DNA from 3 places in the Pseudoxanthomonas putridarboris genome. Region 3 is predicted to be linked to each of the others. Evidence: predicted binding sites of a transcription regulator. Region 3 holds the regulator's gene; each other region holds the start of a gene.
What was found. Region 3 encodes FliA, which starts transcription of late flagellar genes. Its sites were predicted from a motif close to TAAAGTTTNNCNNNCNNNGGCCGATAA; they were not measured.
Positions count from the first base shown of each region.

Region 1: the regulator FliA is predicted to act here: its motif matches at 5,150-5,176, upstream of motA (flagellar motor stator protein MotA).
Region 2: the regulator FliA is predicted to act here: its motif matches at 6,092-6,118, upstream of AAD027_RS10745 (methyl-accepting chemotaxis protein).

Region 1 is NZ_JBBWWT010000006.1:9,338-19,421, reverse strand. It holds gene AAD027_RS13305 (CorA family divalent cation transporter) at 26-1,081, shown strand; gene AAD027_RS13300 (HipA family kinase) at 1,146-1,919, shown strand; gene AAD027_RS13295 (DUF3037 domain-containing protein) at 1,906-2,313, shown strand; gene AAD027_RS13290 (DUF4031 domain-containing protein) at 2,310-2,624, shown strand; gene AAD027_RS13285 (M56 family metallopeptidase) at 2,655-4,526, opposite strand; gene AAD027_RS13280 (BlaI/MecI/CopY family transcriptional regulator) at 4,528-4,923, opposite strand; gene motA (flagellar motor stator protein MotA) at 5,208-6,062, shown strand; gene motB (flagellar motor protein MotB) at 6,072-7,073, shown strand; gene AAD027_RS13265 (VOC family protein) at 7,158-7,574, opposite strand; partial or broken gene AAD027_RS13260 (GNAT family N-acetyltransferase) at 7,694-8,067, opposite strand; gene AAD027_RS13255 (hypothetical protein) at 8,198-8,470, opposite strand; gene AAD027_RS13250 (hypothetical protein) at 8,543-8,938, opposite strand; gene AAD027_RS13245 (hypothetical protein) at 9,431-9,643, opposite strand; gene AAD027_RS13240 (nucleotidyltransferase family protein) at 9,798-10,084, opposite strand, start outside.
Region 2 is NZ_JBBWWT010000004.1:178,400-188,483, reverse strand. It holds gene AAD027_RS10770 (LysR family transcriptional regulator) at 1-935, shown strand, start outside; gene AAD027_RS10765 (TolC family protein) at 1,189-2,592, shown strand; gene AAD027_RS10760 (HlyD family secretion protein) at 2,589-3,632, shown strand; gene AAD027_RS10755 (ABC transporter permease) at 3,617-4,801, shown strand; gene AAD027_RS10750 (ABC transporter permease) at 4,798-5,904, shown strand; gene AAD027_RS10745 (methyl-accepting chemotaxis protein) at 6,150-8,732, shown strand; gene AAD027_RS10740 (GFA family protein) at 8,967-9,359, shown strand; gene AAD027_RS10735 (PaaI family thioesterase) at 9,518-10,009, opposite strand; gene AAD027_RS10730 (sulfite exporter TauE/SafE family protein) at 10,061-10,084, opposite strand, start outside.
Region 3 is NZ_JBBWWT010000003.1:30,488-40,571, forward strand. It holds gene AAD027_RS07610 (response regulator) at 1-149, opposite strand, end outside; gene AAD027_RS07615 (STAS domain-containing protein) at 146-463, opposite strand; gene AAD027_RS07620 (chemotaxis protein CheW) at 644-1,636, opposite strand; gene AAD027_RS07625 (ParA family protein) at 1,633-2,415, opposite strand; gene motD (flagellar motor protein MotD) at 2,428-3,378, opposite strand; gene AAD027_RS07635 (flagellar motor protein) at 3,397-4,137, opposite strand; gene AAD027_RS07640 (chemotaxis protein CheA) at 4,333-6,171, opposite strand; gene AAD027_RS07645 (protein phosphatase CheZ) at 6,303-6,911, opposite strand; gene cheY (chemotaxis response regulator CheY) at 6,911-7,291, opposite strand; gene AAD027_RS07655 (RNA polymerase sigma factor FliA) at 7,494-8,243, opposite strand; gene AAD027_RS07660 (MinD/ParA family protein) at 8,240-9,121, opposite strand; gene flhF (flagellar biosynthesis GTPase FlhF) at 9,111-10,084, opposite strand, start outside.

The sequences.
Region 1 (10,084 bases), on a different contig from region 3:
CTTCCCGCTGTCCCATGGTCGAAACATGCCCCTGCTGGTCGATACCCACGAGACGCCGTCCTTTTCGGGCATGCCCGGCGTACTCTGGGCGTATCGCTTCGACGCCACCGGCCATGCCGAGGCCGTGGACGCGGAATCCATCGCCTTCGACCCCCTGCTGGCATCCTGCCCTTCGCCCGGTTGGCTCTGGCTGCACCTCAACCTGAGCGATGCGCGCAGTGCACAGCTGGTCGCGCGGCTTCCGCTGGACGAGGACGCGCGCGGCACGCTGCTGTCGCACGATACCCACGTGAGCCTGCAACTGGACGACGAGGCGGCGCATGGCGTGCTGGTCGACTGGCCGCACCAGCGCGGCGTCGACCTGGGCATGGAAACCGGGTTGCGCGGCGATGACGGCCTGGGCTGGGTGCATTTCGCGCTGACGCCGCGGCTGCTGGTCACCGCGCGGCGGCAGGCCCTGCGTTCGGTCGAAACCACGCGCCGCCAGGTCGGCGCCGGCACGCGCATGGCCTCGCCGGTGCGCCTGCTGGAAGCCGTCGTCGACCACTTCGCCGACGTGGTGGAACGCACCACCGACGGACTGGCCGAGCGGCTGGACCGCATCGAGGACCGCGTGCTGGCCGACAGCATCGGCGAGGAGCGGCGCGACCTGGCGCTGCTGCGCCACCAGGCCGTGCGCCTGCACCGGCCGCTGACCGCGATGCGGCGCGTGCTCAAGCAGTTCGAGCAACGCCACCCGGCCGACGAGCACGAACTGCTGCCGGCGGTTTCGCGGCTGACCCAGCGCTTCGACGACCTGGATGGCGATGTCTCCACCCTGCAGGAGCGCGCGCGCCTGTTGCAGGACGAAGTGGCCGCCAAGCTGGCCGAACGCACCAACCGCCATCTCTACGTGCTGTCGATGATCACCGCATTGCTGCTGCCGCCCAGCCTGGTGGTCGGTGTGTTCGGGATGAACCTGCAGGGCCTGCCCTTCGAGCGCAGCGCGCATGGCGTGGCGCTGGCGCTCATGCTCGGCGGCGCATCCAGCCTGGCGGTGTACCTGGTACTGCGGCGCATGGGCGTGGCGCGTTCCACCTAGCCGAAGAGCCCAACTACCGGAACCGCCCGACCGGGCATGGGTCCCGCGCTATCCTAGCGGCCTGATGACGCTTCCCCTCCGCGCCGCCACCCGCTACGTCACCCCGCTGCGCGAAGGCGGCTCGATGCCCGCCGTGGTCGAGGCCGACGACGACGGCCTGTACGTGTTGAAGTTCCGCGGCGCCGGCCAGGGGCCCAAGGCGCTGGTGGCCGAACTGATCGCAGGCGGCCTGGCGCAGGCGCTGCAACTGCCGATGCCCGAGATCGTGCTGATGGAACTGGACCCCGACCTGGCGCGGACCGAGGGCGACCCGGAGATCCAGGACCTGATCCGCGCCAGCGCCGGATTGAACCTGGCGATGGACTACCTGCCCGGCGCGGTCAACTTCGATCCCGTCGCCGAGCAGCCCGATGCCGAGCTGGCCTCGCGCATCGTCTGGTTCGACGCCTTCATCAGCAACGTGGACCGCACCGCGCGCAACACCAACCTGCTGGTGTGGCACCGCCAGTTGGAACTGATCGACCATGGCGCCGCGCTGTATTTCCACCATGGCTGGGATGGCGACACCACGAACGCCGCGCGCCCCTTCGCGCTGATCCGCGACCACGTGCTGCTGCGCTGGGCCACGCGGCTGGCCGACGTGGATGCGGAGATGGCGGCCCTGCTGGGCGACGACGTGATCGGCGGGATCGTGGCGCAGGTGCCCGATACCTGGCTGGAAGGACCCGACAGTTTCGGCGATCCCGCCGCGCAGCGCGCAGCGTACGTGTCTTACCTGACGCAGCGGCTGGCACGGCGCGAGGGTTTCGTGCAGGAGGCGATCCGTGCGCGCGCATGATACCTACGACTACGCGGTGATCCGCGTGGTCCCGCGCGTGGAGCGCGAGGAGTTCGTCAACGTCGGCATCATCCTGTCGTGCGAAAGGACCGCCTTCCTGGAAGCGCGCATCGAACTGGACGAGACGCGCCTGCGCGCGCTCGACCCCGCCCTGGACATCGAATTGCTGCGCCGCCACCTGGACACCATTCCCGCCATCTGCCGTGGCGGCGAGGCGGCCGCGCCGATCGGCCTGCTGCCGCAGCGCGCGCGCTTCCACTGGCTGACCGCCAAGCGCAGTTCCATCATCCAGACCTCGCCGGTGCACATGGGCAAGTGCGGCGACCTGCCGGCCACGCTGGAGCGCCTGATGGACCGCATGGTGCGGGTGAAGCCCGCGGCGCCCGCGCCATGAGCGTCTACGTGGACGATGCGATCACGCTGTGGCGTGGCCGCCGCTGGGCCCACATGATGGCCGACACGCTGGGCGAACTGCATGCGATGGCCAAGCGCCTGGGCATTCCAAGGCGTGCGTTCCAGGACAAGGCCAGCGGCGCGCACTACGACCTGACGGTGGAACTGCGCGAGGAGGCGTTGCGCCTGGGCGCGATCGCCATCTCCCGCCACCGCGACCGCGACCAGGTCCGCGCCGTCATCCGCAACGCGCGGGCGCAATGGAGCGGCGCGGGGCGCGGCGAATCCCGGGAACCGGCCACCCCATCGTAGAGCGGAGCCTGCTCCGCCCCGGACTGTCCGTCAGAGCCGCTCCGCCGTACCGGTGCGGATCGCCTCGTCGATGACGCGATCCACTTCGCGCTGCATCGCCTTGGAGGCGGCTTCCTGCTTGCGCGCCAGGGCTTCCTGTTGGCGCGCCAGCGGCTCCTGCTGCCGGGCGAGGGCTTCCTGTTGCTTCGCCAGGACTTCCTGCTCCCTGGACAGCGCTTCCGTCCGGCGCGCGAATTCCTCTTCCTGCGCAGCACGGCCATCGCGCCGCTGGCCCATGGTCGCTTCGGCGCGCTGCACGGACAGCGCCGCGATCTTCATGCCCAGTTCGCCCTGGCGCACGCCCAGTTCGCCCTGCTGCTTGCCCAATGCGCCCTGCTGTTCGCCCAGCGCACCTTGCTCCTGGCCCAGGGCTTCGATCGGCGCGTGCGCGGCCTTCAGGCGTTGCAGGGTCGCGGCATCGCGCACGACGTACTGCTGGCCGTCCTTGCGTATCCACAGCAAAGGCTCACCGCCGCGCTGCAGCTGCTTGACGGTGCGGATGTCGTCGCTGTCGCCGTGCATGGTGACATGCTCTCCGTTGATCAGGATGTAGGAGTCGTCGCCGCGCGAGCTGCTCATGCTCCACATCGCCACGCTGCCTGCGCTCGACAGCGCGAGCGGCGACGGAGGCACGGGCGGGGGAGCAGGCGCGACGGCGGGTGGGACCGGAATGCCCGAGGCCGGCGGCACGGGCGGGATGGGCATGTCGCTGGCGCTGGTCACGCGGATGGGGCCAGGCGCCACGACCGGCGTCGGTGCGACGACGGGATTGGCCTGCGGCGCAACCGCGGGGCGCGCGACCACGGCGGGACGGGCGACCGGCGCCGGTGCGGCGGGCGCGCTGCTGGCCGTCACTCGGTAGGGCAGCGCGCCCAGCAACACGACGCCGATGGTCAGGGTGAGTGCGCTGGCGCGCAGGGGGGAAGCGGTGTGCTGCAACATCAGCAGTCTCCTCTTGAGGATGCGGAAGGTGGGAGAGGCGCCGGCCAGGGCCGGCGCAGGGGTTGGCGCCACGCCCAGCTTCACCAGCAGGCGTCCGTAGTCGTGCGGCGCATGGCGCGGATCGGCCATCACCGCGGCATCGCAGGCGGCTTCGCGGGCGAAGGCGTATTCGCGCACCGCCAGGTGGGCCAGCGGATGGAAGAAGAACAGGTGCTGCGCCAGCGCCGGCAACCAGCCCCACCATAGATCGCGACGCTTGAAGTGGGTCAGTTCGTGGTGCAGGGCCATCCGCAGGTCGCCACCGCTCATGCGCGCCAGTTGCCGCGCCGGCAGCAGCAGCACCGGCCGCCACGGACCCGCCAACTGCGGCGAGTCGATCGCATCGCTGATGCGCAGCGCCGGCAGCCGCACGATGCCGAGTTCCGCGCCCAGGGCCAGGTAGGCCGCTTCCACCGCGGGGATCCGGCAGGCCCGCGACAGCGCGATGGCGCGCCGCAGCCGCATGAAGTCGCGCACGCTGCGCGCCAGCAACAGGCCGACGCCCAGGCACCACGCCAACGCCAGGGTCAATTGCCATGAAACGCCGCTCCACGACGAAACCGCGGCAGGATCGGTCGGCGACGCGATCACGCCGTTGCCTGCGACGGCGGACTGGACCTCGGGTGTCGCCGCGGCCACCTGCGCCATCTGCACGACCGGTGCGGGATCGGCCGGCAACAGCGGCAGGCCGACCGGCGACGGCCACAGCAGACCGATCACCATCTGCGTGGCCACCAGCCACCACAGCCAGCAACGCGTGCCGGCATCCAGCCGCGGCAGATAACGGCACAGCGCCCACACCAGCGCGCCCAGCACCAGCGCCTGCGCGCTGGCGGCCAGCAGTCGCGACAACAGCAGATCAGCCCATGCGAACACGTCCATGTCAGCTCTCCTTCCGCTTGGACTGCAGGTTGGCGACCAGCGCTTCCAGTTCGGCCAGTTCGTCGTCGCTGACCTCGGTGCGCTCGGACATCCACGCCACGAACGGCGACAGCGAGCCTTGCAGAGTCTTCTCGACGAAGCTGCCCACCGCATGCCGCATCACGTCGCCGGACTGCGCCACCGGCGCGTAGCGGTAGACGCCACCCACCTGCCGGCGGCGCAGGTAGGCCTTGGCGCGCAACCGTTCCATCATGGTCAGCACGGTGGAGCGCGCCAGCCCGCGCGGCTCGCCGAAGGCGGCGGCGACTTCGCCCACGCTGGCGTCGCCGTGTTCGGACAGGTGCTGCAGCAGCGCCAGTTCCTGGTCACCGATGGACTTGCGGGGTTTTTCGGCCATGGACCATCTCGGGTTGCCTACACATGTAGTCAACATGCCCGTGACGACAGTTGTAGTCAAGCCTGCCGGAAGTCATTCCCCGCGCCATTCCGACGAACGGCGCCCCATGCCGTCGGCGGCCAGTCCCTCGCCGGGCCGGCCGGTACGGCTGGCCGCGATGCAGCACCCGCATCAATGCGCAGCCGAGGGCGCAGGGCGGCTGGCCGAATGGCGCCAGCCGCGCCGCTCAAGTAACCGGCCGCCGGGCCGATGCTGTGGAGACCCCACTGCCTGTCCGCGCCACCATGCTCATCATCGTTGGTTTCATCGTCGTGATCCTCAGCGTGCTGGGCGGCTACCTGGGCTCGCACGGCAAGCTGGGCGCGCTGTGGCAGCCGTTCGAGCTGGTCATCATCGGCGGCGCCGCGCTGGGCGCGTTCCTGACCAGCAATCCGATGAAGGTGGTGAAGGGCACGCTTTCCGCCACGCTGTCCGTCTTCAAGGGCGCCAAGTACAAGTCGTCCGACTACCTGGACGTGCTGACGCTGATCCACGAGATGCTCAACAAGGCGCGCCGCGACGGCTTCATGTCGCTGGAAGAACACATCGAGAACCCGGCCAACAGCGCGCTGTTCGCCAAGTATCCCAAGGTGCTGGCCGACCACCACCTGCTCGACTTCCTGACCGAATGCCTGCGCCTGATGGTGGGCAGCAACATCGAGCCGCACGAGCTGGAACCGCTGCTGGAACTGGAGCTGGAGAAGCACCACCACGAAGCGATGGCGCCGGCGCATGCGCTGGCCAAGGTGTCCGACGGCCTGCCCGGCTTCGGCATCGTCGCCGCGGTGCTGGGCATCATCGTCACCATGGGCTCGATCGGCGGCGATATCGCCGCGGTCGGCGCGCACGTGGCCGCCGCGCTGGTAGGCACCTTCCTGGGCATCCTGCTGGCGTACGGTTTCGTCTCGCCGCTGGCCGCCGCCATCGAGGCGCAGGTGGAGCAGGACAGCCGCATGTACGAATCGGTGAAGACCGCGCTGCTGGCCTGCCTGCGCGGCTACAACCCGGCGGTGGCGCTGGAGTTCGCGCGCAAGACCCTGCCTTCCGACGTGCGCCCGCCGTTCGCCCAGTTCGAGGCGCACCTCAAGGCCAACAAGTAAGCCACGGCGATGAGCGAACAGCGCCCCACCATCATCGTCCGCCGGGTCAAGAAGGTCGCCCGAGGCGGCCACCATGGCGGCTCGTGGAAAGTGGCCTACGCCGACTTCGTCACCGCGATGATGGCGTTCTTCCTGGTGATGTGGCTGATGGGCGCCACCACCAACAAGGAACGCGCGGCGATCTCGGAATACTTCCGCAATCCCAGCCCGCTGACCGGCAAGAGCTTCTCGCCCGCGCCCGGACCCGCCGGGCCCGGCGGCGCCAGCACGTCGATGATCAAGCTGGGCGGCACGATGGACATCCCGCGCGGCGATGCCAACGATCCGTTCGCCAGGCCGCCGGCCGATGCGCAGGCATTGTCGGAGCAGCAACAGAAGGCGCAGGAGAAGCAGCGGCTGGAAACGCTGATGCAGGCGCTGGAGGAAGCCATCGGCAAGAGCCAGGCGCTGGAACCGTTCAAGGACCAGCTGCTGCTGGACCTGACGCCCGAAGGCCTGCGCATCCAGATCGTCGACCAGCAGAACCGGCCGATGTTCGATCTCGGTAGCACCACGCTGAAGCCCTACACCCAGGCCATCCTGGCCGAGCTGGCGGGCTTCATCAACCAGGTTCCCAACCGCGTCAGCATCACCGGCCACACCGACATCACCGCCTACGCCGGCAACCGCGGCTACACCAACTGGGAACTCAGCGCCGAACGCGCCAACGCCGCGCGCCGCGCCCTGGTCGCCGGCGGCATGCACGAGGACAAGGTCTCGCGCGTCGTGGGATTGTCGTCGTCGGTGCTGTTCGACAAGCAGAATCCGCAGAACCCCATCAACCGCCGCATCAGCATCGTGGTAATGACCCGCGCCGCCGAGGCCGAGGCCGCGGGCGAAGGCAGCCTGCTGGCCCTGGGCAAGCCACGGGCGGATGCGGATGCCGCGCTGCCGTCGCCGGAAGCGCCGGCCACCGCCGCGGTCGTACCGGCGGCGCCGTCGATCCAGCCGGTCGTCTCGCCTCCCCGATGACCGATGTCGCCCGGCCTTTCCCTGTCGGCGAACGGGGGCGGCCGGAATCGACATCGCGCGCCCCATCCATGACGCGCGGATGCGTCAGGCGCTCGACCCCTTCAGCTCGATGGTGTTGCCGTCGGGATCATGCAAGTACAGCGACAGGCCGTCCCCTTCCGCGCCGAAGTTGACCTCCGCCGGCCCGGTCGGCGCGATGCCGAACCGCGCCAGATGCGCGACCAGCGCCGCTTCGTCGAACGGCTCCACGCGCAGGCACACATGATCGACGTTGCGCCCTTCGCTGCCCGCGGGCGCACCGCCGCGCGCACCCAGCCTCCCGTCCACGCCGACCAGGTCGATCATCGACGCGCCGGCCCGCAGATGCACCAGGCCCAGGTGGTCGCGGCGCCGCTCCACGGGGCAACCCAGCACGTCGCCATAGAATGCGATGCTGCGTTCCAGCTCGCGCACGCGCAGGACGAGATGGTCGATGCGCTGGATGTCGAATGGCCGTGTCATTTCCCGGTTCCTCGATGGGGGTATCTATCCCCTGCGACGAATGGCCACTGCCGGATTCGACATGCATCGCAGCCCGTTCCCGAATGATCCACCGACCTGCAGCCGCCGATGCGGCGGATTCACGTGATGTCGATGTCGAAATGCATGACGTCCTCGCACGTGCCGAGCCTGGCATACAGCGCGATGGCCGGATCGTCGCCATGGTCGGCCTGCACGCAGATCACGCAGGCGCTCCGTCCGACGCCGATCTTCCGGAGTTGCTCGATCATCTCGGTCGCGATTCCCTTCCGGTGATGCGCTTCGGCCACGGCCAGGTCGTAGATGTAGATCCCGCTGCGCGCCTGCTCGAACTTGGGCAGCACGTAGGCGACGATGCCCCCGACCACGTCGCCGCCGTCCAGCGCCACCAGCGCGATGAAGGTGTCGCTGTCCAGCAGACGCTGGAATACACCTCGTCCGGCTGCGCGCGGATGTAGGCATCCACCTGGTCGAAGGCGGCGCGAACATCGTCAGCATGTCGCGCATCAGCGCGATGTCGCGGGAGCGAGAGCATGCGCGGTGATCATCGGGCGATATAAGGCTGGTCCAGCGCACAGCCGGCACCGCAGTGGCCTACGCCCGGATCAGGCCGGAAATTTCATCCACTTGGCCGCAGCCAGCATGACGGCTATCAGCGCAATGCGGCTGGCGAGAGCAAACCTGGCCCACTGGTCGTCCGGTGTCCTTGCGAAGGACAAGAATACGAACATCAAAGGTGCAAGCAGGTCCATGGCCAGTTCCAACGGGTGCCATGGCACCCAAGCCTGGCCGACGATCGCGCAGATGGCGGCGCAGGCGAGGAATGCAAGGCGTGCCCAAGCGGGGAATGCCTTTACGGGTTTCAAGGTTTCGCTCATGGGGCAAACACCTTTATCAAGCTGACCGGCGAAGCGGCTTCGGCTTGAATGAATTGTTGGGCCCCGTGGCCACTAGTCTTTCTCAGCCTTCCGCATTGCTGCCGCCACAAGACGAAGGCTGAGCAAGAACGCCATCGAAGCAGCAGCGAGTGCCACGCCAATAATGACAATCACAAACAGTGGAGCTTCGCCCTGAAGATACACTTGAAGGTGGGCGAAGAATGCAACGTATGCGAGGCATGCGGCAAACCCCCAGGCGCCGCAGAGCAGGCCAGAAGCCGACGATGGCCGGACTCGGAGTGAGACCGTTCCCGAGTAGACCAAGAGCCCCACGGTCACGTAATCGACAAGGAGCAACGGAAGAAACTGACCAAACTGGATGTGATAGAGCGTTTCCAGCAAGAAGTGCACGCCTGCCCCGACAAGCGAGAACCACGCGAGAGCAGTTTCCAGCCTTCTCGTATCCATGATGTCCACCTCAGGGGCCTAACGCCTGAATCAGGCCGCGCCGCGAAGCGGCGTCGCATCGATACGTCGTGCGACATAACTGACTCCGATATTCGCGAGCGCAATTCCCTACCAAGCTAATCTTACGCCTGAACTAAGTCGCGCCTCAAAGCGACGTCGGCTTGAATGAATTGTCAGGTGTCATTGTCACGAGACTTTATGGCTTTGAGCCTGCGGCGACGCACTATCCAAATGACTATTGCAAGCGAGAGCAATCCAACGTATGGCCCAAACCGGCTTATGAGCAGGCCAACGGAAGAACCAAGCCTGTGGCCCAAGCTATAGCCGGCCTCATAGGAGCCTGAACTAGCGATTGCCAGAACAGGAGCAAGGAGTGCAGTGGCAAGAAGTGCCAGTACGGCTATTTTTCTCATGGGCATCCCTCACTCTCCATATGATGTCTAACGCCTGAATCGAACCGCGCCGCGAAGCGACGTCAGCTTGAATGAACTGTCAGGCGGCACCTGACTTGCTACCACCCGCAATGTGCCAGATGACTCCTATAACCAAACCAATGATACCTATGCCGAATGCGACCGCAGCGGAGGTGGGTGTCTTTCCGCTGAGGTAGTAGATGCCAATGCCGATAGCTGCAGCAACTCCCAGAGGAATCACGATCCTACGAACAAAAAACAGCTCTAAGAAGTCAGCGAGATCTAAAGCCACTATGGGTTCTCCTGCCGCCCAAAGCCTGAATTAAGCCGACCGGCGAAGCCGGTTCGGCTTGAATGAATTGTTAGGCCTCTCGCTTGGTATAGACGAGTTGACTAGACCGAGCAAGTGCCTGATGAATTGTAGGAGTTTCCTCGCCACGATATTGCTAAAGATCGATGGTGAACGGCAGAAGAGCGGCTAGTTCCTCCTCCCAACCGTCGGCATCAAACATCCAGGTTGCGAGGCCGCCGCTCTCGTCCATGCCGTTGGCAGCGGTCAAGTCCAGTTGAATCGCAATGTCTAGATCGCTATCGGCGCGGTGATCTCCACGGGCGCGGCTGCCAAAAATCCACAACCGGGCGACTAGCGGCTTGTTTGCTGCCCAGTCTGAAAGAGATTGGCGAACATCCGTAATGTCCATGAGAGGCCTAACTACTTCATAGACCCCGAATC
Region 2 (10,084 bases), on a different contig from region 3:
TCCGCGTGTTCGAGTCGGTCATGAGGCATCGCAGCATCGTGGGCGCCAGCCGCGATCTGCGCATCACGCCATCGGCCGTGAGCCATGCGCTCACGCGCCTGCGCGCCACGCTGGAGGATCCGCTTTTCGTCGCCAGCGAAGGCGGGATGGAGCCGACGGCGCGCGCACTGGAACTGGCGCCGCGCATCCGCGAAGGCCTGGCCCACATAGACCAGGCCATCTTTCCCGCCAGATTCGTGCCGGCACTGGCCAGGCGAACATTCCGCATCGCCATGTCCGAGTATTCGGCGTCCACCCTGTTGCCGGGCCTGGTCAAGACGGTACGCGAGCAGGCGCCGGGCATCGACATCCGGATATTCCCGTTCAGCCGCACGGATACGATGCGGCACCTGGACGACGCCCGCATCGATCTGGTGGTGGGTTGGTTCACCGACCTGCCCGAGCGGCTGCGCCGCCGCCGCCTTTGGGAAGACCGCGAAACCATCGTCGTCCGCAACGGACACCCCCTTGCGGGATGCCGGGTCACCCAGGAAGACCTGCTGCGTTTTCCGCACGTCGTCATCGAACTGACCGGCTCGGGCGAGCACCACGACAGCGGCTTCCTGGTCGAGCGCGGTGCGTCCCGGCGGGTATGGATTGAGCGCGTGCTGCTGGGTGGGTGCGAGGACGGCGGTGCGGCACAAGGGCGCGTCGCGGTGTCGATCCCCCACTATGCGGTCGTCGTGCCGATACTGGCGGGCAGCGACCTGGTGGCGACGCTGCCGGCCAGCTACGCGGCGCCGCACATACGCGCCGGCGACATCGTCGCGCTGGAACTCCCGTTCGAGCCGGTGACGGGCCACCTGGATGCGATCTGGCACCAGCGCAGCGACGACGACGAAGCGTTGCAGTGGCTGGTATCGGCGGCCGCCTCGGTTCCCGGCGCAAATGCCTGATGCGCATCCGGATCGCATGCCCACCCATTGCCACGAAATGGAGCACGGTTCCATGGACTCTTCCTTTCCATCTGCACTCGCCGGATCGCTGGGTGCGGCGATCGGTGGTCTTGCCTGCTCCGCCGGTAACTGGATCGCCCGGCCTGGCCCGCTTCGGCGGGTCCTGCCGTTTGCAGTCGTACGGCGATGTCCCCCTCCGCGCCGGCCGGGCCATGGCGGCCCGGCACGATCCACATGCGCGGGGATGACGGCGATGGTCGCGAGCAAACCTGTCCACATCCATCGCAACGCGGTGCTGCGCGGGTGCCTCGCCTTGGCCGGCGCCGCCTGCGCCGCCCATGCCGGTGCGCAGGCGCCTGCGGCCATCGAGCTGAGTTTCGACCAGGCCAGCGAGCGGCTCCAGCAGGTATCCGACGCCCTGCGCGCCGCCGAGGCCAATCTCGCCGGCAAGCACGAACTGGCGGAGGCGACGCGCCATCTCCGGCTTCCCGAGGTGACGGGCGAGTTGCGCCGGCTGGAACTGCAGAAGACCCTGGAGCTTCCGTTGGGTTCGCTGGCGCCGGTGGCGGAGGAGTACGGCATCGGTTCGCCGCTCGTGTTCTCCGAGCGGGCCTGGCATACGCGCCCCATCGTCACCGCGACCCTGCCGATCTACACGGGCGGCATGATTCCCGCCGCCCAGCAGGCCGCCGATGCGGCGCGGCGCCAAGCCGACGCCGAGCGCGATCTGCAATCGCAATCGCTGCTCGTGCCGCTGGTGCGGATGTATTTCGGCCAGCAGCTCGCGCAGGAAGTGCTGGAGGTGCGCCAGGACACCCGCGAGGGATTGGATCGCCATCTGCGGGATGCGACGCGGCTGGAGGACGCCGGCTTCATCAGCCGGGCGCAGCGGCTGCAAGCGGGTGTCGCGCGCGATCGCGGCGAACGCGAACTGGAGCGCGCACGCAACGACCTGGCGTCGATCCAGGCCGGGCTGGCCACGCTGCTCCGCGCGGGCGCCGATGTCCGCTCCACCACCGGACTCTTCGTCAGCCGCGCGCCCGCGGGGAGCCTAGATGAATTCGTCCAGGCCGCACTGCACGGGCATCCGCAGATCGCCCGCCTGCGCGCCATGGTCGAACAGGCGCGGCAGGGCATACGCGTGCAGCAGGCCAAGCTCAAGCCGCAGATCTACGCGTTCGGGCAGTACGACTTCAAGCGCGGCGATGCCCTGCTGACCGAACCGGACTGGGTGTTCGGCATCGGCCTCAAGTACACGTTCCTTTCCGGCAACGGCCGCCTGCACCAGGTGGCGGCGGCGCGCGAGCAGCACGAGCAGGCCGAATCGGCTCTGCGCGAGGCGGAAAACCAGCTGACGATCGCGGTAACCCAGTCGTGGCACGAGGTGGAGACCACGCGCCACCAGTTCCGGCTGCTGGACAGCGCGATCGAACAGGCGCAAGAGAACCTGCGCCTGCAGGAGCTTTCCTTCCGCGAAGGGCAGGCGACGTCGCTGGACGTGATCGACGCGCGACTGGCTCTGGCCGGCGCGCGGGTGGAGCGTCTCCAGGCCGCCTACCAGTACGATCTGGCGCTCGCGCTGCTGCTGGAGCGCAGTGGCCAGGCGTCCCGCTATCTTGATTACCTGCACAAAGCCGACGAGGTGCACCTGCCATGAGTGATGATGCGAACAGCCCGCCGAAGCCCCGCGACGACGATGCACCGGTACGACCCGACGCGCGCGCGCGGCGCCTGCGACCGCTCGTGTTGCTGGCCTTGGGCGGGATCGTGGCATTGGGTGTCTGGCTGGCTTTCCGCGGAGGACAGGACCTGGTGCAGGGCATGGCCGATGCCGACAACATCAATGTGTCGGCGAAGATCACGGCGCGCGTGCGCGCGCTGCATGTCCACGAAGGCGACCGGGTGAAGGCCGGGCAGGTGCTGTTCGAACTGGACAGTCCCGAGGTGAAAGCGAAACAGCAGCAGGTCGAGGCCGTGCTGGAGGCGGCGCAGGCGCAGGCGGACAAGGCCGAGGAAGGCGCGCGCACGGAGGATATCCGCGCGGCGCGGGCGAACTGGGAACGAGCGGTGGCGGGCAACGTGCTGGCGCAGTCCACGTGGAAGCGGATGGACGCCCTGCATCGGGAGGGCGTGGTCACCCGGCAGCGCCGCGACGAAGCCTTGGCGCAGGCACGCAGTTCCGCCAGCATGGAGGCGGCCGCGCGCGCGCAGTACGACGAAGCGCTGTCCGGCGCGCGGCGGCAGGACAGGGAGGCGGCGCAAGCGCAGGTGCGGCAAGCCCAGGGGGCCGTGGCCGAGGTGAAGGCCGCCGAGGACGAAACGCTGGGCAGGGCGCCATCGCCGGGCGAAGTCGGCAAGCGCATGGCGGACGTCGGCGAACTGGTGCCGGCGGGCTTCCCCGTCTTCACCCTGGTGGACCTGGAGCGGATGTGGGTGTCGCTGAACCTGCGCGAGGATCAGTTCAAGGGCATGAGCATGGGCAAACGGCTGCACGGCGACATTCCTGCCCTGGGCCTTGAGGCGGTGGAGTTCGAGGTCTACTTCATCAGTCCCGCCGGCGACTACGCCACCTGGCGAGCCACGCGCCAGTCCAGCGGTTACGACGTCAAGAGCTTCGAAGTGCGGGTGCGACCGGTCCAGCGCGTGGCGGATTTCCGTCCCGGCATGAGCGTGTTGTTCCCGTGGCCGCAGTCGTGAACGCCGCGGACGCGCGCAGGGCGATGGGAAATGCCTTGCGGCGCGAGCTGCGATTCCTGCGCGGCAGTCCCGCGGACCTGGCATTGATCACGGTGTTCCCGTTGCTGCTGCTGGCGATACTGGCGTGGCTGCTCGCCAGCGCCGTCATCCGCGAACTGCCGATCGCCGTGGTGGACCTGGACCGCAGCGCGGCCAGCCGTTCGCTGTTGCGGCACCTGGATGCCAGCCCCAACCTGAGCGTCGCCCTGCAACCCGACACGCTGGAGGACGCGTGGTCGGCGGTACGCAGCCTGCACGTATACGCCGTGGTGCTGGTGCCGGACGGCATGGCCCGCGACCAGGAAAAGCTGGGCACGGGCACGGTGTTCGGTTATTACAACGCCAGCTACCTGACCGCCGGCCAAGGCAGTGCCCGCGACATCGCCGAGGCCGTGGCGGCCTTCAACCGGCGCGCGACACAGGAACAGGTCGCCCTGCGATCCGGCCCCGCCATCGTGCGCGCTCCGCCGGTGGCGGTGCACGCCAGCATCCTTTTCAATGCTCCGCGCAGTTTCGAACGCTTCCTGCTCGGCATCCTGTTTCCGGCGATCCTGTCGCTGGTGGCGTGCCTGGCCATGACCGGCGCGCTGGGGCGGGAAGTACGCGACGGCAGCCTCGTTGCATGGTTGTCGGATAGCGGGCATCCGGCGGCCGCACTGGTGGGCAAGCTGGTGCCGTACATCGCGATTTTCGCCTTCCATGGCGTGATGGGGCTGGCATACCTGGCGCAGGCGGGCGCGGGCGGCATCGACGGCAGCGCGTGGATGCTGGTGGCCGGGCAGTGCCTGCTGTACGCCGCCTGCGCGGGCATCGCACTGCTGTTCGTCGGTGCGACGCGCGACATGGGCACGTCGCTGTCCCTGGTGGGGCTGTACGTGGGTACCGCGATGGCGTTCTCCGCCGCGACGTTTCCCGTGGTCGATGCGCCCGTCTTCACGCGGGCATGGAGCGCATTGCTGCCGTTGACCGCCTACATACAGCTGCAGGCCGAGCAAGCGTATGCCGGAGTCCCGCCTGCGGAATCGCTGTGGCCGATGGTGCGCCTGCTGCTGTTCTGCCTGGTCCCGGGCGGCATCGGGGCCTGGTTGCTCGCACACCGGACAATCGAAGAGCCGGTGCCAGGGCCATGAGCGTGTTCCTCGCCGCCGTCCGCGATACGTTGCGCACGTTGTTCGCCGAGCGCTACGCGGTGGTCACGATGATCGGTGCGGTCATTCTGTACTCGGTGTTCTATCCCAGCGCGTATCGGCATCAGGTCGCCAGCAATCTGCCGGTCGTGGTGGTCGACGACGACCACAGTCCGCTGAGCCGGGACCTCGTCCGACGCGTCCAGGGCGTACGCGCGGTCCATCTGCGCGCGCAGGTTCCGACGATGGACGAGGCCCATCGGATGATCGCAGCCGGGCAGGTGGAGGGAGTCCTGTGGATCCCGGCGGGCCTGCAGCGCGATATCCTGCGCGGCGGCACCGGGCATGTCGCCATCCAGGGCAATGGCGCCTATCTCAGCCGCGCCAGCACGGTCCTGGCCGGCCTGGGGGATGCCGTCGCCGGGTTCGCCCCCGAGGCCGCGCGCAAGCAGGCCATGTTCGCCGGGGCGCCTGCGCACGCGCCCTATCGGCTGGTGGCCAGGCCCTTGTTCAATACGCGCGAGGGATACGGCAGCGCGATAGTGCCGGGGGTGGCCGAACTGATCGTGCACCAGACGCTGCTGATAGGCATCGCCGTCATTCTGGGCGGCCGTCGCCGTGACACCGGCTCGCGGGTCCGGATGGGCGCTGCGCAGTTGGCGGGAATGGGTACGGCGTTCTTCTGCGTGGGATTGTTCGGTCTTTTCCTGTACAGCGGCATCACCTCCTGGGTGCAGGACTATCCCCGTGGCGGCAACCTGCCCGGCCTGCTGCTGGTCGGCAGCCTGTTCCTTGCCGCCACCGTCCTGTTCGCGATGTTCCTGGGCAGCTTCTTCGTCAGCCGCGAGAGGGCATTCCAGTACATCACCGCCTCTTCGCTGGTCCTGTTCTTCCTGGCCAACCTGTCATGGCCCATCACCTCGACGCCGCCGGTCCTGGCGTGGGCCGCCAAGCTGCTGCCGACCACGCCAGGCATCACCGCCATGGTGCAGCTCAACCAGATGGGGGCGTCCGTGTCCGAGACCGCACCGCAGGCGGTCAACCTGCTGGCGCTTGTCGTCATCTATGCTGGACTGGCGATGTGGCGCTTCAGAAGCCGGGCATGATGTTCGTTTTCCGCCAGACGTGGACGTCGCAAGAAGAGGCGAGGGCACTCGCCCCTCATGACAGAGCTGCCTCCGTCGCACGACAGTGGATCGACGCGTGTCACGACGGTGTAGCAAACAGCCATTAGAAATGGCGAACCCTGCGGAGGCCGCCCGGCGGCTCGCGGGAGATCAGGCGGACACACCCTAAAGTTCCCTGAAACCGTGCCGATATAGCTGCGTCGTTTTTTGTCTGGACGCATGCCATGCCGGCCATCCCCCACGATCTGAAGCATCTCACCGCCGGCTCCCGTTCCGTGTTCCGCCAACTGGGCGGACGCATGGGGCACCTGTTCGGCTCCGGCCGCCTGGCGCGCATGACCATCCGCCAGAAGATCCATGCCAGCCTGCTCGTGTCGGCGGTGGGCCTGTCGTTCATCGCGCTTGCGTACTGGCGCGCGAGCGTGGGTACGGAACGGGCGGCCGAGGCCTTCGCCGTGCATCGCGAATATGCAGCACTGACCGGGACACTGGCCCAACAGATTGCCGAGGCGCGTCGCCTGCAGACGATCTATGCGGCCACGCTTCGCTCGGAAGACAGGGCGGCGCTGGGTAGCGCGCAGACCCGGTTGCAAGCCACCGTCGCGGACCTGCGCGATCGCGCCAACGCGCAGGAAAGCACGGAGTCGCTGGCCGGCGTGATGGTGCGTGTCGACGAATTCGCCGACGGCATCGCTTCCCTGAACCAACGGGTGGACGAGATGGGCAGCGACGATGCCGGCCTGCTGAGCCAGCTGGAAAGTGCCGGGCGCGCGCTCGAGGAGACGGTCGATGCGCAGGAGGACGCCGTGCTGGCGGGCCTGCTGCAGAAGATGCGCCGCAGCGAAAGCCAGTTCCTGCTGACGGGCGATTCCAGCCATGCCGACCAGGTCAGCGAAGCGAAGCTGCCGTTCGATCTTTCGTTGGGCAGCCGCGGCCTGCCGGTCTCCATGCAGGAAGAATTGCGGCAGAAGATGGATGCCTACCAGGGCGCCTTGTTGGCCTACACCGCCGCGCGGGTCGGGCTCGACCTCGAGGCCGGGGCGCTGGAGCAGACCGCGCAGGCCATCACGCCGGCGCTGGAAGAACTGGACCGGACCCAGGCCCAGGCGCTGGCGGCTGCTCGCGCGCGCCAGCGGGACGAGGCGCGATGGATGGACGTCATTTTCGCTCTGACGCTGGTGCTGGTCTCGGGGGTGCTGATCACCGCCCTGCTGATGGTGTCGAAGGCCGTCAGGAAGCCGATCGAAGCCACGCTGCGTTTCGCGCAGGAAGTCGCCGACGACCGGCTGGATGCGGTGATCGAGGTGCACAACCCGCATGACGAGATCGGCCACCTGGCCGAACGGTTGATGCACATGCAGGGCCGCCTGCGCGATCGCACGCAGGCCGAGCGCGCTGTTGCGCGCGAGAACCAGCAGGTGCGCCAGGCGCTCGAAAGTGCGCAGACGGGGTTGATGATGCTGGACATGGAAGGGCGGGTCGCCTATGCCAACGCATCGCTGCGCAAGGATCTGGTCTTGGGCGACGCCACACTGGTCGGCTTGCCCGCCGAACAGTTTCACCCTGCTTTCGCGGAGGTATCGTCTGTGCTGGCCGCGGAGGCGGCGGCATTCGAGCGGGACATCGCTTACCACGACACGCGCTACCAGTTGGCGGTGAATCCGATCGTGGTCGACGGCCAGCGCTTGGGCGCGGCGGTCGAATGGCGAAGCCGGGCGTTGGAGACCATCGTGGAACACGAGATAGCCGCGCTGGTCGACGCCGCTGCGCTGGGCAACCTGGGCGTGCGCATCGATGCGTCCGGCAAGGAAGGATTCCTCAGGACGCTGGCGGCCAGCATCAACCGCCTGCTGGACACCTTCCAGGGCAATCTGGCCAGCCTGCAGGTCGTGCTGGCGTCGCTGTCGCAGGGCGACCTGACCGCGCGGATGGAAGGCGACTTCCACGGCGTGTTCGCCCGCATGCGCGACGACGCCAACGCCACCGTCGCCCAGCTCACCGACATCGTCGGCCGTATCCAGGACGCCTCCACCTCCATCAACACCGCCGCCGGCGAGATCGCCTCGGGTAATAGCGACCTCTCCCGCCGCACCGAGCAGCAGGCCGCCAACCTGGAGGAAACCGCCGCCTCCATGGAGGAACTGACCTCCACCGTCCGTCAGAACGCCGAATCCGCCCGCCAAGCCAACCAGCTCGCCATCGGCGCCGCCGGCGTCGCCTCCCAGGGCGGCGAGGTCGTCGGCCAGGTCGTCGTCACCATGCGCGACATCGAGCAGTCCTCCCGCAAGATCGCCGAGATCATCTCCGTCATCGACGGCATCGCCTTCCAGACCAATATCCTGGCCTTGAATGCGGCGGTGGAAGCCGCCCGCGCCGGCGAACAGGGCCGGGGCTTTGCCGTGGTCGCCTCGGAAGTACGCACCCTGGCCCAGCGTTCGGCCAACGCCGCCAAGGAGATCAAGGGCCTGATCGAGACCTCGGTGGACAAGGTCGCCGACGGCTCCAGGCTGGTCAACCAGGCCGGCACCACCATGGGCGAGATCGTCGCCTCGGTGCAGCGGGTGACCGACATCATGGCCGAGATCAGCGCTGCCTCGCAGGAGCAGTCCGCCGGCATCGAGCAGGTCAACCAGACCATCACCCAGATGGACGAGACCACCCAGCAGAACGCCGCGCTGGTGGAAGAAGCCAACGCGGCGGCGCGAAGCCTCGAAACGGAGGCGTTGGCGCTTGAACGCGCGGTTTCCGCATTTGTGCGGGAGCATCGCGAGCCTGTTGGGAAATACCGGAGACGCATGACGGCATGACGGCAGGTGCCCGCTTCCAGCCCAATGCGAACATCGACTCCTGAATCAAACCGACCCGCGAAGCGGGTTCGGCTTGAATGAATTGCCAAGCGGTGACGGCCCGGAGGCCCGGATACGCAGGCCGCCCCCTGCAGGAGACTTTACCGGACACCATCGCCATCACGGCGGGCAATTGCAACGACAATGCCGTTGGTTGTAAACATTCCGCCCACCCGATTGCAGAGGAGACGCAGCATGAGCCGATTCACGGGTGGTTGCCTGTGCGGCAACGTCCGAATCGTGGCGTCGGGACTCCCATACCGGGTCGGCCTTTGCCACTGTCTGGACTGCCGCAAGCATCATGGCGCCCTTTTCCATGCTTCCGCGGTGTTCCCTCAGGATGCGGTGGCCATCGATGGCGAAACACGCGATTACGCCGGAAGGTTTTTCTGTCCCCGCTGCGGCTCGTCGGTTTTCGCACGCACCGCAGACGAAATCGAAGTGAACCTGGGATCCCTGGATGCCCCCGACCAACTGGTGCCAACCTACGAAAGCTGGATCGTCCGTCGCGAGTCCTGGTTGCCGCCGTTTCCGCTGACGAGACGATACGACCGCGATCGCGACGCCACCAGTCGCTTTGAGGAGTAGATCGCACGAATCGTGGGGCGGCACCGTTTGACTATCTGGTAGGCGGGTCTTGGGATCATGCGGCTTGTCCACGACGCCCTGCATGGAAGCCCATCCCTCGGTGCCGATCGATCCCGGGTGGTTCCGGTTCGGAGGAATATCCGATGGATCTTCGCCGGTCAGCGCCCCTTCGCGTCGCTTCCCCGCAAAGTCATCAGCGTGCTGTCCATCCTCGCCACGGCCTTGCCGTCTTCGCGCATGATCTCGCATCGATAATGACTGAGGGTCCTGCCCCGGTGTTCCGCCCATGCATGGGCGCGCAGACGGGATTGCCAGACGGGGCGCAGGAAGACGGCCTTCAGGTCGATACTGGCAAAGCTCTCGTCCTCGCCGATCAGCGTTGAATGAGCCGTTCCGATCGCCGCATCGGCCAGCTCGCAAAGAAGACCGCCATGCACCGTTCCCTGCTGGTTGCCATGAAGCCGCGGGTCGGTCTCCAGTTCGATGGTCGCCATGGCCTCTCCTGCCGCAACGATGCGAAAGCCCAGCAGTTCGGAGATCGCCGTGGGATACCGCATATGGGTCGTGTCGCCCGGGGAGAGGGAACCCGAGACATGGCGCCGCAAGTACTCCAGCACGGGCAAACGACGGGTGGTTCCTGGAATGTTCAAGTCCGACTCCTATCGAGGATGCGGTACGCGACCGCGGAAGCGCCCGACTGTTCAGAACAGGGGGCGTAAAGCCAG
Region 3 (10,084 bases):
ACGGCGTTGAACTTCTGTCCCTGCGCACGTCCCAGCGCGACCTGGCCGTCTTCGGCTTCGTCCACGGCGTAACCGGCCGAGGTAAGGGCGAAAGCGACCATCTGTCGCATCGAGGCCGAATCGTCCACTACCAGAATACGTGCGCTCATGCAGCGTTCTCCACTTGTTGCGAATTGTCTTTGTCGTTGTCGGAGGCGGCGAGGCCCAGTTGCGGTCCCACGCCCAGCAGGCGCGCGGCGTCGCGGAAACTCTGGCTGGCGGCGCCGAAATCGGTGGCCAGCCCCGCCTGCCGCCGCTGCCTGACGAAGCTGCACAGCACTTGCAGGCTGGCGGTGTGGATGCGCTGCACGGCGCCCGCATCCAGCACCAGCGTGTGCGGCTGCGCCAGGTGCGGCGCGAGATGCTGTTTGAGGTCGGTGGCGGCCTCGATACCGAGGTCGTCACCCAATGGCACTGCGCTCATCTTGTCTCCGGAAGGGCGGCTCTGATGGGGTATCGGCGGGGTCGGCGCGGTCTTGAGGGTGGCGCGTGAATGTGTGACGGGGTTGGGGAATCGGGCTGGATGCTGGTTGTCGGTTCCTGGTTCCTGGAACCCGCAACCAACAACCAACAACCAACAACCAACAACCAACAACCAACAACCTCACTTCAACAACTGCGAGGCATCCAGCAGGATCACCGCGCGCTCGTGCAGCCGCGCCACGCCGCGGAACAGCGGATGGGTGATGCGGCCGACGCGGGCGTTGTCGGGCGGCTCGATCTGCTGGTCGGTCAGGTTGGCCACGTCCTCCACCGCGGTGACGCGCAGGCCGAGGGTTTCGCCGTTTTCCTCCAGCACCACCACGCGCGTGGTGGCGTCGGTTTCCACCTGGCGGCGGCCCAGGTACAGGCCCAGGTCGATGACCGGCACCACCTGGCCGCGCAGGTTCATCACGCCCAGCATGTGGTGGGCGGCGCCGCGCAGCGGCAGCAGGGTGGCCGGCAGGACGACTTCCTGCACCTTCAGCAGTTCCAGTGCGTAGTGCTGCTGGTCGCAGCGCAGGCGCAGCCAGCGGGTCTTGCGCTCGGTGGCGCGGCGGCGCTGGCCGGTGTCGATGGGCGCTTGCAGGTAGGGCTTGCTGGGCAACGGCGGCAGTGCCGTCGCGGGCGTGGGTTTCGGCGTCGGCGCGGCCGCCGCGATGGCCGCGGGCGGCACCGGCAAGGGCGGGGCGGCCGGGGGCATGGTCGCCGCTTCGCTGGCCGTCGCGGTCGCGGTGCGGTCGGTCGGCGCGCCGCCGCCATGCAACTGGTCCAGCAGCGCTTCGAATTCGTCGTCGGTGATCAGCTCGCTTTCGCTGCCGGGCCGCACCGGTGCGACGGCCAGGACGGGCGCGGGCGCGGGGGCGGGGGCGGGGGCGGGGGCGGGGGCGGGCGGAACAGGCGCGGGTTCCGGAGAGGCTTCCTTCGTGGCCGCATCGTCGGGATCGGCCGTGGAGGTTCCGGAAGCAACGACGGCCTCGGCCGCCAGGGGCGCGACGTCGGCCGTCGCCGGCGAACCGTCGGGAGCCGCCTCGCCGGCGGCCGGCCGCGCGGGTGTGGCGCCCAGGTCGCCCAACAGGTCCAGCAGGTAGTCGTCCAGCACGGCGGGCGTGGTCATGCCGCCTGCTCCGTGAAGCGGGCTTCGGTCAGCAGCAGCCAGTCCAGCGCGCGCCGGTAGGCGGACAGGCCGCGCCCCGGATACTGCGCGGCCGGCGTGGAGCGCGTCAGCACTTCGACGCTGCAGATGCGGGTGTCGTTGGGAATGGCGTCGTTCCAGACGCATTCGCCGTATTCGTCCTGCATCGCCTTCAGCGTGTCGGCGCCGGTGCGGGTGCGGCGATCGTGCAGCGTGGGCAGCACGGACACCGGCAGCGGACGGCGGCGCGAGCGCTCGATCATGTCGGCGGTGCGGCACATGCCCTTCAGGCCGTGCAGCGCCAGCGGTTCGGTCTGGGTGGGGATGATGACGTGGTCGGCCGCGGCCAGCGCGTTGACCATCAGCAGGCCCAGCGTGGGCGCGCAGTCGAACAGCACGTAGTCGTAGGCGCCGCCGCCACGCGCCAATGCGTTCGACAGGGCCAGGCCCAGGCCCGGCTGGGTGGCGCTGCGGCGTTCCAGCGTGGCCAGTGCGGTCTGGGCGGCGATGAAGCCCAGGTTCTCTATCTCGGTCGCGCGCACGACGCGCGCCAGTTCCGGCGGATGTTCGTCGAACAGGTCCAGCACGCCGGCCGGCGGCGGTTCGGCGGCCACGCCGAAGGCACGCGTCAGCGAGGCGTGCGGGTCCAGGTCCACCAGCAGCACGCGCGATCCGCGCATCGCCAGCCCGCGCCCCAGGGCGAGGGTGGTGGTCGTCTTGCCGACGCCGCCCTTCTGGTTGGCGATTGCCCACACACGCATCAGTTCACTCCTTCATGGACCCGGGACACCGTTGGCGCCCCCCGGCACGGACGACGCGGCGGTCTGCGGCAGCGGCGGCAGCGAGATCACCGACGGCGGCGGAACGTCGGCCGTGTCCTGCGCATGCAATTCCGGTGCCGGCCCGGCCTGGCTGGCCAGGATCACCAGCAGCACGCGGCGGTTGGCGTTGCGGCCCTCCACGGTGGCGTTGTCGCCGATCGGTCGGAACTCGCCGTAGCCGATCATCGCCAGCCGCTCCGGCGGGATCCCGTCGCGCACGAACAGGTGCACCACGCTGGCGGCGCGGGCCGAGGACAGTTCCCAGTTGGACGGGAACTGCCAGGTATTGATGGGACGATCGTCGGTATAGCCCTCCACGCGCACCGAGTTGGGCACGTCGGCGAGCACGCCGGCCAGCCGGGACACGGTGTCCTGCGCCTTCGGGTCCAGCGCGGCCGAACCGGTCGGGAACAGGATGTCGCTGTTGATCTGCACCTCGATCCACAGCTCGGCGCGCTTGATCACGACCAGTTTCTCGTCGATCAGCGGCGCCAGCGCTTTCTCCAGGTCCTGGGCGATGCGCTGCAGCTCGGCCTGCGCGTTCTGCAGGCCCTTGGCGGTGACCGGCACGTTCATCTGCGAGGCCATCGCGGCCAGCAGGGTGACGTTGGGAGCCGGCGAGGGCGCGGACGGGCCCCGCTTGGCGCCGGACTTGATCGGCGAGGGGCGGTCGAAATCGGCGCCCTGCAACTGGTGGTTGCCCACCTGCACCGGGTTGATCGTGCGCGGCGCGCCGCCGAAGGCGGCCGTGAGCGCATCGGCCATCACCCGGTACTTGCCCTCGTTGATGGTGGAGATGGCGTACATCACCACGAAGAAGGCCAGCAGCAGCGTCATCAGGTCGGCGTAGGGGATCGCCCAGGCCTCGTGATTGATGTGCTCGTCGTTTCGCCTGCGCGCCATCGCCGTCGCTCCGCCGGGTCAGTGCAGGAAGCCGGCCAGCTTGGCCTCGATGTTGCGCGGATTCTCGCCCTGCGCGATCGCGATCAGGCCCTCGATGATCATTTCCTGCTCGCGGCTGCGGCCGCCGATCACGCTCTTGAGCTTGGCGGCGATGGGCAGGAAGAACAGGTTGGCCGAGGCGATGCCGTAGATGGTGGCGGTGAACGCGGCGGCGATGCCGTGGCCCAGCTTGCTGGGGTCGGCCAGGTTCTTCATCACCGCGATCAGGCCGAACACGGCGCCGATGATGCCCAGCGTGGGCGCGTACACGCCCATCGCCTCGAATACCCTGGCGGCGGCCATGTCCTGGTGTTCCTGGCCGTTGAGGTCGATTTCCATCATGTGGCGGATGGATTCCGGCTCCACGCCGTCCACCAGCATCTGCAGGCCCTTCCTGAGGAACGGGTCGTCCTGTTCGTTGACCAGCGGTTCCAGCCCCAGCAGGCCCTGCTTGCGCGCGATGTTGCTCCACTCGACGATCTGGCCGACCAGCTCGTCGCCGTTCTTGCCGGGCGGACGGATCACCCAGCGCGAGATCGACAGCGCGCGCTTGAACACCGACGGCGGGGTATGCACCAGGATCGCCGCGATGGTGCCCAGGATGACGATCACGAACGCGGCCGACGACCACAGCGACGACAGGCCCGCGCCCTTGAGGATGCTGCCGCCCACCAGGGCGACCAGCGCCAGGATGAGTCCGATGAGGCTGAAGATGTCCATGTGCTGATCTATCGGCCCGAAGGGGTGGGACTTGAGGTGGATGCACTGTAGGAGCGACGTGAGTCGCGACGTGGGTCACGGCGTCATCGCACCGTAACCACATGACGTGCCCGTAGGAGCGCCCCATGGGCGCGATGCCTTTCCATCATCGAAGACAAGAGCATCACGCCCGAGGGCGCTCCTACAAGGAAGCAGTCACGCCGTCGCGCGCAGGCCGTCCACGTCCAGGATCAGGGCCATGCGGCCGTCGCCGATCAGGGTGGCGCCGGCATAGCCGCGCAGGCCGCGCACGGCGCGCGGCAGCGGCTTGATGACGACTTCCTCGCGGCCGCGCACCTGGTCCACGACCAGGCCGAAGCGCTGTTCGCCCATCTGCAGCACCACGACGGTGAGCAGCGGCGCGACCATCGGTTCCACGTCCAGCCACTGGCGCAGGTCCACCAGCGGCAGGGTGTGCGACTGCCGGTCCAGCACGGCCTGGCCGTCGAACCAGCGCAGGCTGGTGGCCGGCGCGTGCAGCACTTCCAGCACGCGCGCCAGCGGCAGCGCGTAGACCGGCTCGCCGGCCTGCACCAGCAGGGTCGGCAGGATGGCCAGCGTCAACGGCACGCGGATGATGAAGCGACTGCCGCGGCCGACGTCGGAATGGATGGTGATCTGCCCGCTCAGCTCGCGGATGCGCGACTGCACCACGTCCATGCCGACGCCGCGGCCGGAAATGTCGGTGACCTCGGCCTTGGTGGAGAAGCCGGGCAGGAAGATCAGCTGCAGGCATTCGTCGTGCGACAGGCGCGCGGCGGCCTCGGGATCGATCAGGCCCTTTTCCAGCGCCTTCGCGCGCAGGCGTTCGGGGTCGATGCCGGCGCCGTCGTCGCGGATCTCGATGGTGACGAAATCGCCTTCCTGCTGCGCTGACAGGCGCACGCGCCCCTGGCGCGGCTTGCCGCAGGCTTCGCGCAGGTCGGGCAGTTCGACGCCGTGGTCGATGGCGTTGCGCACCAGGTGCACCAGCGGGTCGGCCAGCGCTTCCACCAGGTTGCGGTCCAGCTCGGTGTCGGCGCCGACCAGTTCCAGGTCGACTTCCTTCTGCAGCGTGCGCGCCACGTCGCGGGCGACCTTGGGAAAGCGCGAGAACACCTTGCCCACCGGCTGCATGCGCGTGCGCATCACCGCGCTCTGGAGGCGGGCGGTGGCGATGTCCAGGCTGCTGACGGCGCGATCCAGTTCCTCGTCGCGGATGCGCGCGCGCAGCGTCTTCAGGCGATTGCGCGACAGCACCAGTTCGCCGACCAGGTTGACGATGGCGTCCAGCCGCTTGGTGTCCACGCGGATGGTCTGCTCGGCTTCGCTGGCTGGCTTGGCGGCGGGCTTGGCCGCGGGCGCGGGCTTCGGCGGCGCGGGCACGGGCGGTGCCGCGACGGCGGGCGCCGGGCTCGCCGGTTTGGCGCCTGGAGGCGCGCCACCATGCAACTGGTCCAGCAGGGATTCGAATTCGTCCTCGCTGATCAGGTCGTTGCCGGATGATGGCGCTTTCGCCGTCGGCGGGGCGCCGCCGTGCAACTGGTCCAGCAAGGCCTCGAATTCGTCGTCGCTGATCAGGTCGCCGCCGGCGGACGATGCGGCGGCGGGCGCGGAGGCTTTCGCGGGCGCGGCGACGACGTGCATGTCGAACTGTTCGATCAGCGTGGCCGGCGCGTGCGGCGGTTCCTCGCCCGCGCCCACGGCGTCGAGTTGCTGCTGCAGGTAGTCCAGCGACTGCTGCGCGGCGTCGAAGTGGTGCGGTTCCAGCGTGGCCTGGCCGGCGCGCACCATGCCCAGGGCCTCCTCGGCGGCATGGCACAGGTTGACCATGGCCTGGATGCCGAGGAAGCCGGCGCCGCCCTTGAGCGTGTGGAAGCCGCGGAACACCGCGTTCAACTGCGCGCCGTCGGCCGGGTCCTGTTCCAGCGCGACCAACTGCTCGCCCAGGCGATCGAGGATTTCCTGGGCTTCGATCAGGAAGTCGGCTGCGATTTCGGGGGTGACGGCGGACATGGATGGGCGCGGGGATTCGGGATTCGTGATTGGGGATTCGTTGGAAGCAAGGTGCGTGAGCCGGCGACTCGATGAAGCGGGAGCAACGGGCGTGTTGCGAATCCCGACTCCCCAATCCCGAATCCCGGCCTTTACAGGCCCAGCCCGGAGAGCAGGTCGTCGGCGTCGTCCTGCGAGAACGCATTGCGGTCAAGACCGGCAACGGCCGGGCCGGCGAGTTCTGAAGTCTTTTTCTGTTCCGGCGGCAGTCCCAGCGCGCCGAAGCCTTCGTGCACGCGGCGCACGATGCCGGCGACGCGGCGGATGATCTGGCCGGTGAGGTCCTGGTAGCTCTGCGCCAGCGCCATGTCCGACAGGCCCTTGCCGATCCGGTCGACCAGCACGGCCTGTTCGGGCAACAGGGCGGTGTGCTTGAGTTCGTTGGCGTAGCCGCGGCACTGCTCGGCCAGGTCCAGCGTGGTGTGGCTGGCCTGTTCGGTCATCGCGACGACGTGGTCCAGGCGCGCGCAGGCGTCGTCCAGCTCGCCGGCGTCGGTGGGCGGCAGTTCGCCCAGCGTCTGCGCCAGTTCGCGGGCCAGCCGGCCCAGGCCCTGCATCATCGGCTGAGTGCGCCAGGCGGCGATGGCGTCCAGTTCGCGGCGCCAGCCGGCTTCGTCGCCCTGTTCCAGCGCGTCGAGCGCGTGCTGCAGTCTTTCCACCAGCGCGGCTCGCGCGCCGGTGGCATCGGCGACGGCGTTCATCAGGCAGCCGCTCCCAGGCGTTCGAAGATCTTGCCCAGCTTCTCTTCCAGCGTCTGCGCGGTGAACGGCTTGATGATGTAGCCGTTCACGCCGGCCTGCGCGGCTTCGATGATCTGCTCGCGCTTGGCCTCGGCGGTCACCATCAGCACCGGCAGGGTCTTGTAGCGATCGTCGGCGCGGATGGCCCTGAGCAGTTCGATGCCGGTCATGCCGGGCATGTTCCAGTCGGTGACCACGAAGTCGAAACTGCCCTGGCCCAGCGCGGTCAGCGCGCTGTTGCCGTCCTCGGCCTCGGCGGTGTTGGTGTAGCCCAGGTCGTTGAGCAGGTTCTTGATGATGCGACGCATGGTGGAGAAGTCGTCCACGATCAGGATGCGCATGTTCTTGTTGGCGGTCACGGGTGCTCCGGTGCGGCGTGGACGGTGGGTCTTGTGGCGGTATCGGCCGGCGGGAGGAAATGTTTAGGGGCAGGAGGGGCCGGAGCCGGATTGGGCTGTAGGAGCGGGCCATGCCCGCGATGCTCTTGCGTGATCGGGTCGAAGAGCATCGCGCCCATGGGGCGCTCCTACGGGACCGGCACCCTCACTCGTCTTCCAGCCCCGCATCCGCTTTCTCGAACACCTGCAGGCGGCCGCGCAGGCGGACCATGGCCTGGCCGTGGATCTGGCACACGCGCGATTCGCTGACGCCCAGCACGGCGCCGATCTCCTTCAGGTTCAGTTCCTGTTCGTAGTACATGGACAGCACCAGTTGCTCGCGCTCGGGCAACTGACCGATGGCCTTGACCAGTTGCTGGCGGAACTCGCCGCGCTCCAGGTTCTGCTGCGGCGATGGGCCGCCGGTGCGCGAGGTGTTGGGTTCGCCGTGGTCGTCGATGTGCGATTCCAGGCTCAGCACCTGGCCGCGCGCGGCGTCCTCCATCAGCCGCAGGTATTCCGGCAGCGGCATCTCCATGGCGGCGGCCACTTCGGTGGCGATGGCGGCGCGGCCGGTGCGCTGTTCGATCTCGCGCACGGTGGCGGCGGCCTGGCGCGCGCGGCGGTGGACCGAGCGCGGCACCCAGTCGCCGCGGCGGATCTCGTCGATCATCGAGCCGCGGATGCGGATGGAGGCGTAAGTCTCGAACGAGGCGCCCTGTTCGGCGTCGTAGCTGCGCGAGGCTTCGATCAGGCCGATCATGCCGGCCTGGATCAGGTCGTCGATCTCCACGCTGGCCGGCAGGCGCGCCGCCAGGTGGTGGGCGATGCGGCGCACCAGGTCCGAATGCTGGGCGACGAAGTCGGTGGCGGTGCTGCGTTGCACGGCGCGGTATTGGGCGGCGGCGGTGTTCATGCGGCCACCCCGCGCGGCGAGATCAGGCGTTCGACGAAGAACTCGACGTTGCCGCGCGCGCCGGCCGGCGGCTGCCAGCGGGCGGCCGTGCGGGCGATCTCGGCGATGGCGCGCGCCGACGGGCTGCCCGGGTAGGCCTTCACGACGGCCTGCTGGCGCTGCACGGCGCGGCGCAGCCAGTCGTCCTGCGGCACCGCGCCCAGGTAGTGCAGGGCGACGTCGCCGAGGAAGCGCTCGCACACGCGCGCCAGCTTCTCGTACAGCTTGCGGCCCTCGTTGGGGTCGCGGACCATGTTGGCGATGACGTGCACGCGGTCCAGGCCGCGTTCGCGCGCCAGCACCTTGATCAGCGCGTAGGCGTCGGTGATCGAGGCGGGTTCGTCGCAGACCACCACCACGGTGTCCTGCGCGGCCTGGCAGAAGGTCAGCACGCTGTCGGTGATGCCGGCGGCGGTGTCCACCACCATCACGTCCAGGGCGCGCTGCAGTTCGGAGAACACGTTGACCAGGCCGACGTGCTCGGCCGGCGAGAGTTCGGCCATGTGCCGGAAACCCGACGAGGCCGGCACGATCAGCACGCCCTCGGGGCCTTCGACCAGCACGTCATCCAGCTGGCAGCGGCCGGCCACCAGGTCGGCCAGGGTGAACTTGGGCGACAGGCCCAGCAGCACGTCCACGTTGGCCAGGCCCAGGTCGGCGTCCATCAGCAGCGTGCGCTTGCCCTGTTCGGCCAGCGAGACGGCGAGGTTCACCGACACGTTGGTCTTGCCCACGCCGCCCTTGCCGCCGGTGATGGCGATGACGCGCACCGGGTGGAAGGCCCCCGGCAGCGGTGGCGTGTTGCGCGGATTGGTCTGCAGCAGGTGATCAGGCGACATGGCTGGCCTCGGGAGAGCAGGGTTCATCGGCTTCGCGGCGCAACTGGTCCAGGCGCAGCACGAGGTGCGCGCTGTTGGCGCGATGCAGGTCGTCCGGCACGCGCTGGCCGTCGGTCACCCAGGCCATCGGCAACTGGTGGTCCACGACCACCGACAGCGCGCTGCCGAGGCGACCGGTCTCGTCAAGCTTGGTCAGCACCACGCCCTGCGGTTGCACGCTGCTGAAGCGGCGGACCACTTCGTCCAGGTCGCCGAAATGCGAGTTGGCCGGCAGCACCAGCAGGGTCTTGACCTGTCCGGACGCGCGCAGCCAGTTGAGCTGGCCGACCAGGTTGCGGTCGCGCTGGCCCAGGCCGGCGGTGTCGATCAGCACCAGCTTGTAGTCGCGCAGGCGGTGCAGCACCTGCGCCAGGCTTTCGGCGCTGTCGGCCTCGTGCACGGCGATGCCCAGCCGGCGGCCGTAGCCATGGAGTTGTTCGCGGCCGCCGACGCGCACGGTGTCGGTGGTGACCAGCGCCACGTCGCGGGCGTTGTGGCGCTCGGCGAAGCAGGCGGCCAGCTTGGCGATGGTGGTGGTCTTGCCGGCGCCGGTCGGGCCGACCAGGGCGATCACGCCGCCGGTTTCCAGCGGATCGGTGTCGGTGACCGGCAGCTTCTTCGACAGCAGGCCCAGCATCAGGCCGCGGCCGCGGTGGGCTTCGGTGTCGGCGGGAATCTGCAACGCGATGTCGCGGGTGATGCCGGCGTCGAAGCCGTAGTCCTCCATCAGTTCCATCGCCTGCATGCGCACCGGCGAACCGCGCAGGCGTTCGTCGGTGAGGCGGTGCATCTCGCGTTCGATCATCTCGCGCATCGAGGCCAGCTCGCTGCGCATCTGCACCAGTTGCTCGTCGCTCTCGCGCGCCTGGCTGGCGTTGTCGGCGACCACGGTCAGGGTCGGCACGATGACGGCGGAAGGCGTGG